Regions from separate parts of the Variovorax sp. M-6 genome, predicted to be linked through region 1. Evidence: predicted binding sites of a transcription regulator. Region 1 holds the regulator's gene; the other holds the start of a gene.
What was found. Region 1 encodes sigma-54, which starts transcription at its own class of promoters, with help from an activator protein. Its sites were predicted from a motif close to TGGCANGNAANCTGCTTT; they were not measured.
Positions count from the first base shown of each region.

Region 2: AB4Z46_RS00760 (ammonium transporter) is a predicted target of sigma-54. The motif match lies at 1,573-1,590, and genes of this name have one in related genera.

Region 1 covers NZ_JBFREQ010000025.1:93,507-96,861, reverse strand. Annotated here, with positions in the region: gene lptB (LPS export ABC transporter ATP-binding protein) at 1-734, shown strand, start outside; gene AB4Z46_RS25135 (RNA polymerase factor sigma-54) at 748-2,340, shown strand; gene AB4Z46_RS25130 (phospholipase D family protein) at 2,343-3,355, shown strand, end outside.
Region 2 covers NZ_JBFREQ010000001.1:153,954-157,308, reverse strand. Annotated here, with positions in the region: gene pmbA (metalloprotease PmbA) at 9-1,379, shown strand; gene AB4Z46_RS00760 (ammonium transporter) at 1,661-2,863, shown strand; gene AB4Z46_RS00755 (NUDIX domain-containing protein) at 2,988-3,355, opposite strand, start outside.

The sequences.
Region 1 (3,355 bases):
GCAGCCTGCAGAAGAGCTATGGCAGCCGCAAGGTCGTCAAGGACGTGTCGCTGGCCGTGCAGAAGGGCGAAGTGGTCGGACTGCTGGGCCCCAACGGCGCGGGCAAGACCACCTCCTTCTACATGATCGTCGGGCTGGTGCGGGCCGACGCCGGAGAGATCACGATCGACGGCGAGCCGATCGCCCACATGCCGATCCACCGCCGCGCCCGCATGGGCCTGAGCTACCTGCCGCAGGAGGCCTCGATCTTCCGCAAACTGTCGGTCGAGGAAAACGTGCGCGCAGTGCTCGAACTGCAGAGCGAGCCCGACGACCGAGGCCGAATGGTGCCGCTCAGCAAGGCGCACATCGACGAGCGGCTGAGCGAACTGCTGGCCGACCTGCGCGTCGACCATCTGCGCGATTCGCCGGCGCTGTCGCTGTCCGGCGGCGAGCGCCGCCGGGTCGAGATCGCGCGGGCCCTGGCGACGCAGCCGCGCTTCATCCTGCTGGACGAGCCCTTCGCCGGCATCGACCCGATCGCGGTGATCGAGATCCAGCGGATCATCAGCTTCCTGAAGGAGCGCGGCATCGGCGTGCTCATCACCGACCACAACGTGCGTGAGACGCTGGGCATCTGCGATCACGCGTTCATCATCAGCGACGGGCATGTGCTGGCACAAGGCACGCCTTCGGAGATCGTCGACAACGCCGAGGTACGCCGTGTGTACCTGGGCGAACATTTCCGGATGTAGGGGCCTTATCTCGATGAAGCAGGGGCTTTCGCTTCGCGTCTCCCAGCATCTGGCGCTGACGCCCCAACTGCAGCAATCGATCCGGCTGCTGCAGCTGTCGACTCTCGAGCTGAGCCAGGAAGTCGAGCAGATGCTCGACGACAACCCCTTCCTCGAGCGCACGGCCGAAGAGGCGGCGCGCGAGGAGTTCGGGCTGGACGCCGCCGATGCGCCGGTGCGCGACGAGGACCGCCAGGCCGAAGGCGATGGCGACTTCGCGCCCGGCCCCTCGACATCGACCGCCGAAGTCGCGGTCGCAACGCCCGACGCCGAAGCCGCCGCCGCCACCGATGCCGTCGACGGCGAGCCCGACTGGGAAGGCGACGGCACGGTCGACCTGGCGCCCGACGACAGCGAATGGGGCAGCGATGCGCCCGCGCGCACCAACAACCTCGGCGACGACGAACGCACCGACGCCACCGAACTGGCGCGCAGCCAGGAATCGCTGCAGTCCTTCCTGCATCGGCAGGCGCTGAGCCTGAGGCTCAGCGACACCGACCGCGCCGCGCTGCGCTTCCTGATCGAATCGCTCAACGACGACGGCTACCTCGAGGATTCGCTGCCGGCCCTGGCCTCGGGCCTGGCCGGCGACGACAACGACCAGTTCGACGACCTGGTGCATCACTTCCAGGTCGCGCTCGGCCTGTTGCAGAGCCTGGAGCCGGTCGGCGTCGGCGCCCGCAATCTGGGCGAGTGCCTCACGATCCAGCTGCGCGCCCTGGCGCACCCCGGCGAGGGTGCCGACGAGACGCAGGTGCGCGAGACCGCGATCGCGATCTGCAAGCAGCCGATGGAGCTGCTGGCGCGGCGCGATTTCAAGCGGCTGGCGACGCTCGCGCGCAGCAACGAGGAAGAGGTGCGCGCCGCCCTGCAGCTGATCTCCCGGCTCGAGCCCAAGCCGGGCCGCCGCTTCGTCGACGTCGAGCGCAACGTGGTGGTGCCGGACGTGATCGTCACGCGCATCGGCAACGGCACCAGCACCAACACCAAGTTCCGCGTCATGCTGAACCCCGAGGTGATGCCGCGGCTGCGCGTGCACGACATCTACGCCGGCGCGCTGAAGCAGCACAAGGGCGAGGGCAGCCAGGCGCTGTCGCAGCGGTTGCAGGAGGCGCGCTGGTTCATCAAGAACATCCAGCAGCGCTTCGACACCATCCTGCGGGTGTCGAACGCGATCGTCGAGCGGCAGAAGAGCTTCTTCGTGCACGGCGAGCTGGCGATGCGCCCGCTGGTGCTGCGCGAGATCGCCGACGAACTCGGCCTGCACGAATCGACCATCAGCCGCGTGACCACCGCCAAGTACATGGCGACGCCTTACGGCACGGTCGAGCTCAAGTACTTCTTCGGTTCGGCGCTCGGCACCGAGACCGGCGGCAATGCCTCGAGCACCGCGGTGCGGGCGCTGATCAAGCAGTTCGTGAGCGCCGAGGACCTGAAGAAGCCGCTGTCCGACAGCCAGATCTCCGAGATGCTCAAGGAGCAGGGCATCGAGTGCGCGCGCCGCACCGTCGCGAAGTACCGCGAGGCGCTGCGCATCGCGCCGGCCAATCTGCGCAAGGCGCTCTAGCGATGCTTCGGGGCCCGGGAGGGTTGCGCGGGTGGCTCGGCGCGGCGCTGCTGGCGGCGACCGTCCTGGCCAGTGGTTGCGCGATGCTGCCGGCCGATTTCGAGCGCCAGCCCTCGAGCGCGATCACGGCCTCGGGCGAGACCACGCTGGGCCGCATCGCCAGGGCCTCCTCCCCCGATCCGGACCTGAGTGGATTCCGGCTCATGCCCGGCGGCGACTTCGCGCTCGACACGCGCCTGCAGCTCGCCCGCCGCGCCGAGCGCACGCTCGACGTCCAGTACTACCAGATCGAGAACGACGAGACCGGCCGCTACTTCCTGCGCACCCTGCGCGATGCGGCCCTGCGCGGCGTGCGGGTGCGGCTCCTGATGGACGACCTGTACACCTCCGGCGAGGATGATCTGCTGCTGGCGCTGGCCGCCACGCCGAACCTCGAGCTGCGGCTGTTCAACCCTTTCCCGGCCGGCCGCGGCAGCATGCTGCAGCGCTTCTCGAGCTCGCTGTTCGACTTCGACCGCGTCAATCGCCGAATGCACAACAAGCTCTTCATCGCCGACGGCGCGATGGCGGTGGCGGGCGGGCGCAACATCGGCAGCCAGTACTTCACGCAGACCGCCGGCGCGAATTTCCTGGACATCGACACCTTCGTCGCCGGCGCCCTGGTGAAGCGCCTGGGCAGCCTGTTCGACCTCTACTGGAACAGCCCGTACGTGCGGCCGATCGGCACCGTGGTCGGCTCCTCGCTGCCGCGCGAGGCGCTGCAGCAGCGCTTCGATCAGGCCACCGGCCCCGCAACCACCGCAGCGCCGCGCCCGCCGGCACCGAACGACGTGCTGGGCTATGCGCCGCTGGGGCCGGAGCTGAAAGGCGGGGCCCGGCTCGACCTGATCTGGACCCTGGCCGAGGCCTATGCCGACGCGCCCGACCGGGTGGTCGGCAAGACCGCCTCCTATGGCGGGGTGCCGCTGCTCGACGTCGACAGCGTGCGCTACAACGTGATCGAGCAGATGCGGCG
Region 2 (3,355 bases), on a different contig from region 1:
GCCAACACATGACCACATCTTCCTCGCGCGCCGATTCCGGCTTCGCCTACAGCCGTCCCTTCTTCGAAAACCTGGTCGATTCGGCCCTGGCGCACGCCAAAAAGCTCGGGGCGACCGATGCCGGCGCGGAGGCGTCCGAGGGCTGCGGCCTGAGTGTCTCGGTGCGCAAGGGCGAGCTCGAGAACGTCGAGCGCAACCGCGACAAGTCGCTCGGCGTCACGGTCTACGTGGGTCATCGCCGCGGCAACGCCAGCACCTCCGACTTCTCCGAGGCCGCGATCGCCCAGACCGTGCAGGCGGCCTACGACATCGCGCGCTTCACGGCCGAGGATCCGGTCAGCGGCCTGCCCGACGAGGCTGACATCGCCAAGGAGCAGCCCGACCTCGACCTGTTCCACCCCTGGGACGTCACGAGCGAGCAGGCGGCCCGGCTGGCGCTCGAATGCGAGGCGGCCGCCCTCTCGACCGACAAGCGGATCACCAACAGCGAAGGCGCCGGCGTCTCGGCGCAGCAGAGCCATTTCTTCAGTGCCCACACGCGCGGCTTCCGCGGCGGCTATGCGAGCTCGCGCCACTCGATCTCGGTGGCGCCGATCGCCGGCCGCGGCGACGACATGCAGCGCGACGCCTGGTACAGCTCGATGCGCTCGGCCGAAGAACTCGCGAGCCCCGAGGCGGTCGGGCGCTATGCGGCCGAACGCGCGCTGAGCCGCCTCAAGTCGCGCAAGATCAAGACCACCGAATGTCCGGTGCTGTTTGAGTCGCCGCTGGCGGCCGGGCTGCTGGGCGGCCTGGTGCAGGCCACCAGCGGCGGCGCGCTCTACCGCAAGAGCACTTTCCTGCTCGACTCGCTGGGCAAGAAGGTGCTGCCCAAGCACATCGACGTGGTCGAGGACCCGCATGTGCTGCGCGGCAAGGGCAGCTCGCCGTTCGACGACGAGGGGGTGGTCACCCGCAAGCGCAGGGTGGTCGATGCCGGGCGGCTCGAGGGCTATTTCCTCAGCACTTACTCGGCGCGCAAGCTGGGCATGAAGACCACCGGCAACGCCGGCGGCTCGCACAATCTCACCTTGACCTCGCGCCTGACGAAGAAGGGCGACGACCTCGACGCCATGCTTGCCAAGCTCGGCACCGGCCTCCTGGTGATCGAGCTGATGGGGCAGGGCGTCAACTACGTCACCGGCGACTACTCGCGCGGCGCCAGCGGTTTCTGGGTCGAGAAGGGGCGGATCGCGTTCCCGGTGCAGGAGATCACGATCGCCGGCAACCTCAAGGACATGCTGCTGGGGATCGAGGCCGTGGGCGCCGACGCCTACAACTACGGCGCCAAGACCACGGGCTCGCTGCTGGTCAATCGCATGAAGGTCGCGGGGGCATAGGCTCGCCCCCAGGTTGGGCTCACTGCGTGTAGCCCGCCCACCCCCTGCCGGGGGCAACACCGGCGGCCCGGCGAAGCCGGTTCCGCGGTGTTTCACCAGCGGGCCTGGCTGCGCCGGCCGCGAACCAGCGCGCTTTCCATGTCGGTGCGGGATGCAGCGATTTGGAGCGTGAGGCACCGCAGTGAAGCGGATTTGGCACCAAATTTGCTTTCGATTGGCGCGTCAGCCGGGTCATCCGGCGTGAGCGCACCACATCAACGCAAACCTCAACGCCAAACTCCATGGATGCACTGACTCGGGGCACGAACGCGCTTTTTCTTCTTCTCGGCGCCATCCTGGTGTTGTCGATGCATGCGGGCTTCGCCTTTCTCGAACTGGGAACGGTACGCAAGAAGAACCAGGTCAATGCGCTGGTGAAGATCCTGGTCGACTTCTCGGTGTCGACCATCGTCTATTTCTTCGTTGGCTTCGGTGTTGCCTATGGCACGCATTTCTTCGTCGGCGCCGATCGGCTGGCGATCGGCAGCGGCTTCGAGCTGGTGCGCTTCTTCTTCCTGCTGACCTTCGCCGCAGCGATCCCGGCGATCATCTCGGGCGGCATCGCGGAGCGGGCCAAGTTCTGGCCGCAGCTCATCGCCACGGCGGTCATCGTGGGCTTCGTCTACCCGCTGTACGAGGGTATCGCCTGGAATCGGGCTTTCGGCATCCAGGACTGGCTGGCCCGGGTGACGGGCAATGAGTTCCACGATTTCGCGGGCTCGGTGGTGGTTCATGCGATGGGCGGCTGGCTGGCGCTGCCGGCGGTCCTCCTGCTGGGCGCGCGCCGCAACCGCTACCGCGGCGACGGTTCGCTGAGCGCCCATCCGCCGTCGAGCATTCCGTTCCTGGCCCTGGGCGCCTGGGTGTTGTGCGTGGGCTGGTTCGGCTTCAACGTGATGAGCGCGCAGACGATCGACAAGATCTCGGGGCTGGTGGCGGTGAATTCGTTGATGGCGATGGTCGGCGGTACGCTGGCGGCGCTGGCGCTCGGCAAGAACGATCCGGGTTTCGTCTACAACGGCCCGCTGGCCGGTCTGGTGGCCGTCTGCGCGGGTTCCGACCTGATGCATCCGATCGGCGCGCTGGTGGTGGGTGGCGTGGCCGGCGCGATCTTCGTCAAGATGTTCACGCTGACGCAGAACAAGTGGAAGATCGACGACGTGCTCGGCGTCTGGCCGCTGCACGGGCTGTGCGGCACCTGGGGCGGGATTGCGGCAGGGATTTTCGGGACGCGGGCCCTGGGTGGCATCGGCGGGGTGAATCTCTGGGCGCAGCTCATCGGGGTGGCGATCGGCGTGGCCTGGGCGCTCGTCGCGGGCGCGGCGGTGTACGGCGTGCTGCAGGCCACGCTCGGGTTGCGCTTGTCGCAGGAAGAGGAATATGCCGGGGCGGATCTGTCGATCCACAACATCAGCGCCACGCCCGAGCGCGAAGTGAGTTGGTGACTCGCCCCCAGGTTGCCCGGCACTTCGTGTCCGGGCGCCCACCCCCTGCCGGGGGCAACACCAGCGGCCCGGCGGAGCCGGTTCCGCGGTGTTTCACGAAGGGGCCAGGCTGGCGCCGGCCGGTTCAGAGGGACAACGCGGAGCGGACTTTGTCGATGACCCGGACGTAGGGTGGGGCGAAGTTGTCCAGCGGGGCGTCGGGCGCCAGCCAGCTGAAGCTGAAGACCAGGCCGTCTTCCTCGGGGCTGCCCGAGGCGACGTGATCGAAGCTTTCGGGCAGCGGCGCTTCGGCGCGCATCAGGTAGACATGCCAGAGCTGTGGATGGCGGCGCTTGTTGCCCTCGACGCCCGCCTCGCAGTAGCGGTCGATGGTGCCCAGCGGCTCCAGTGCACCGGCGTAGGCGATGCCGGATTCCTCCAGCAGTTCGCGCCGCACCGCATCCTCGGGTGCCTCGCCGGGCTCGACCGTGCCCTTGGGCAACTGCATGCCGC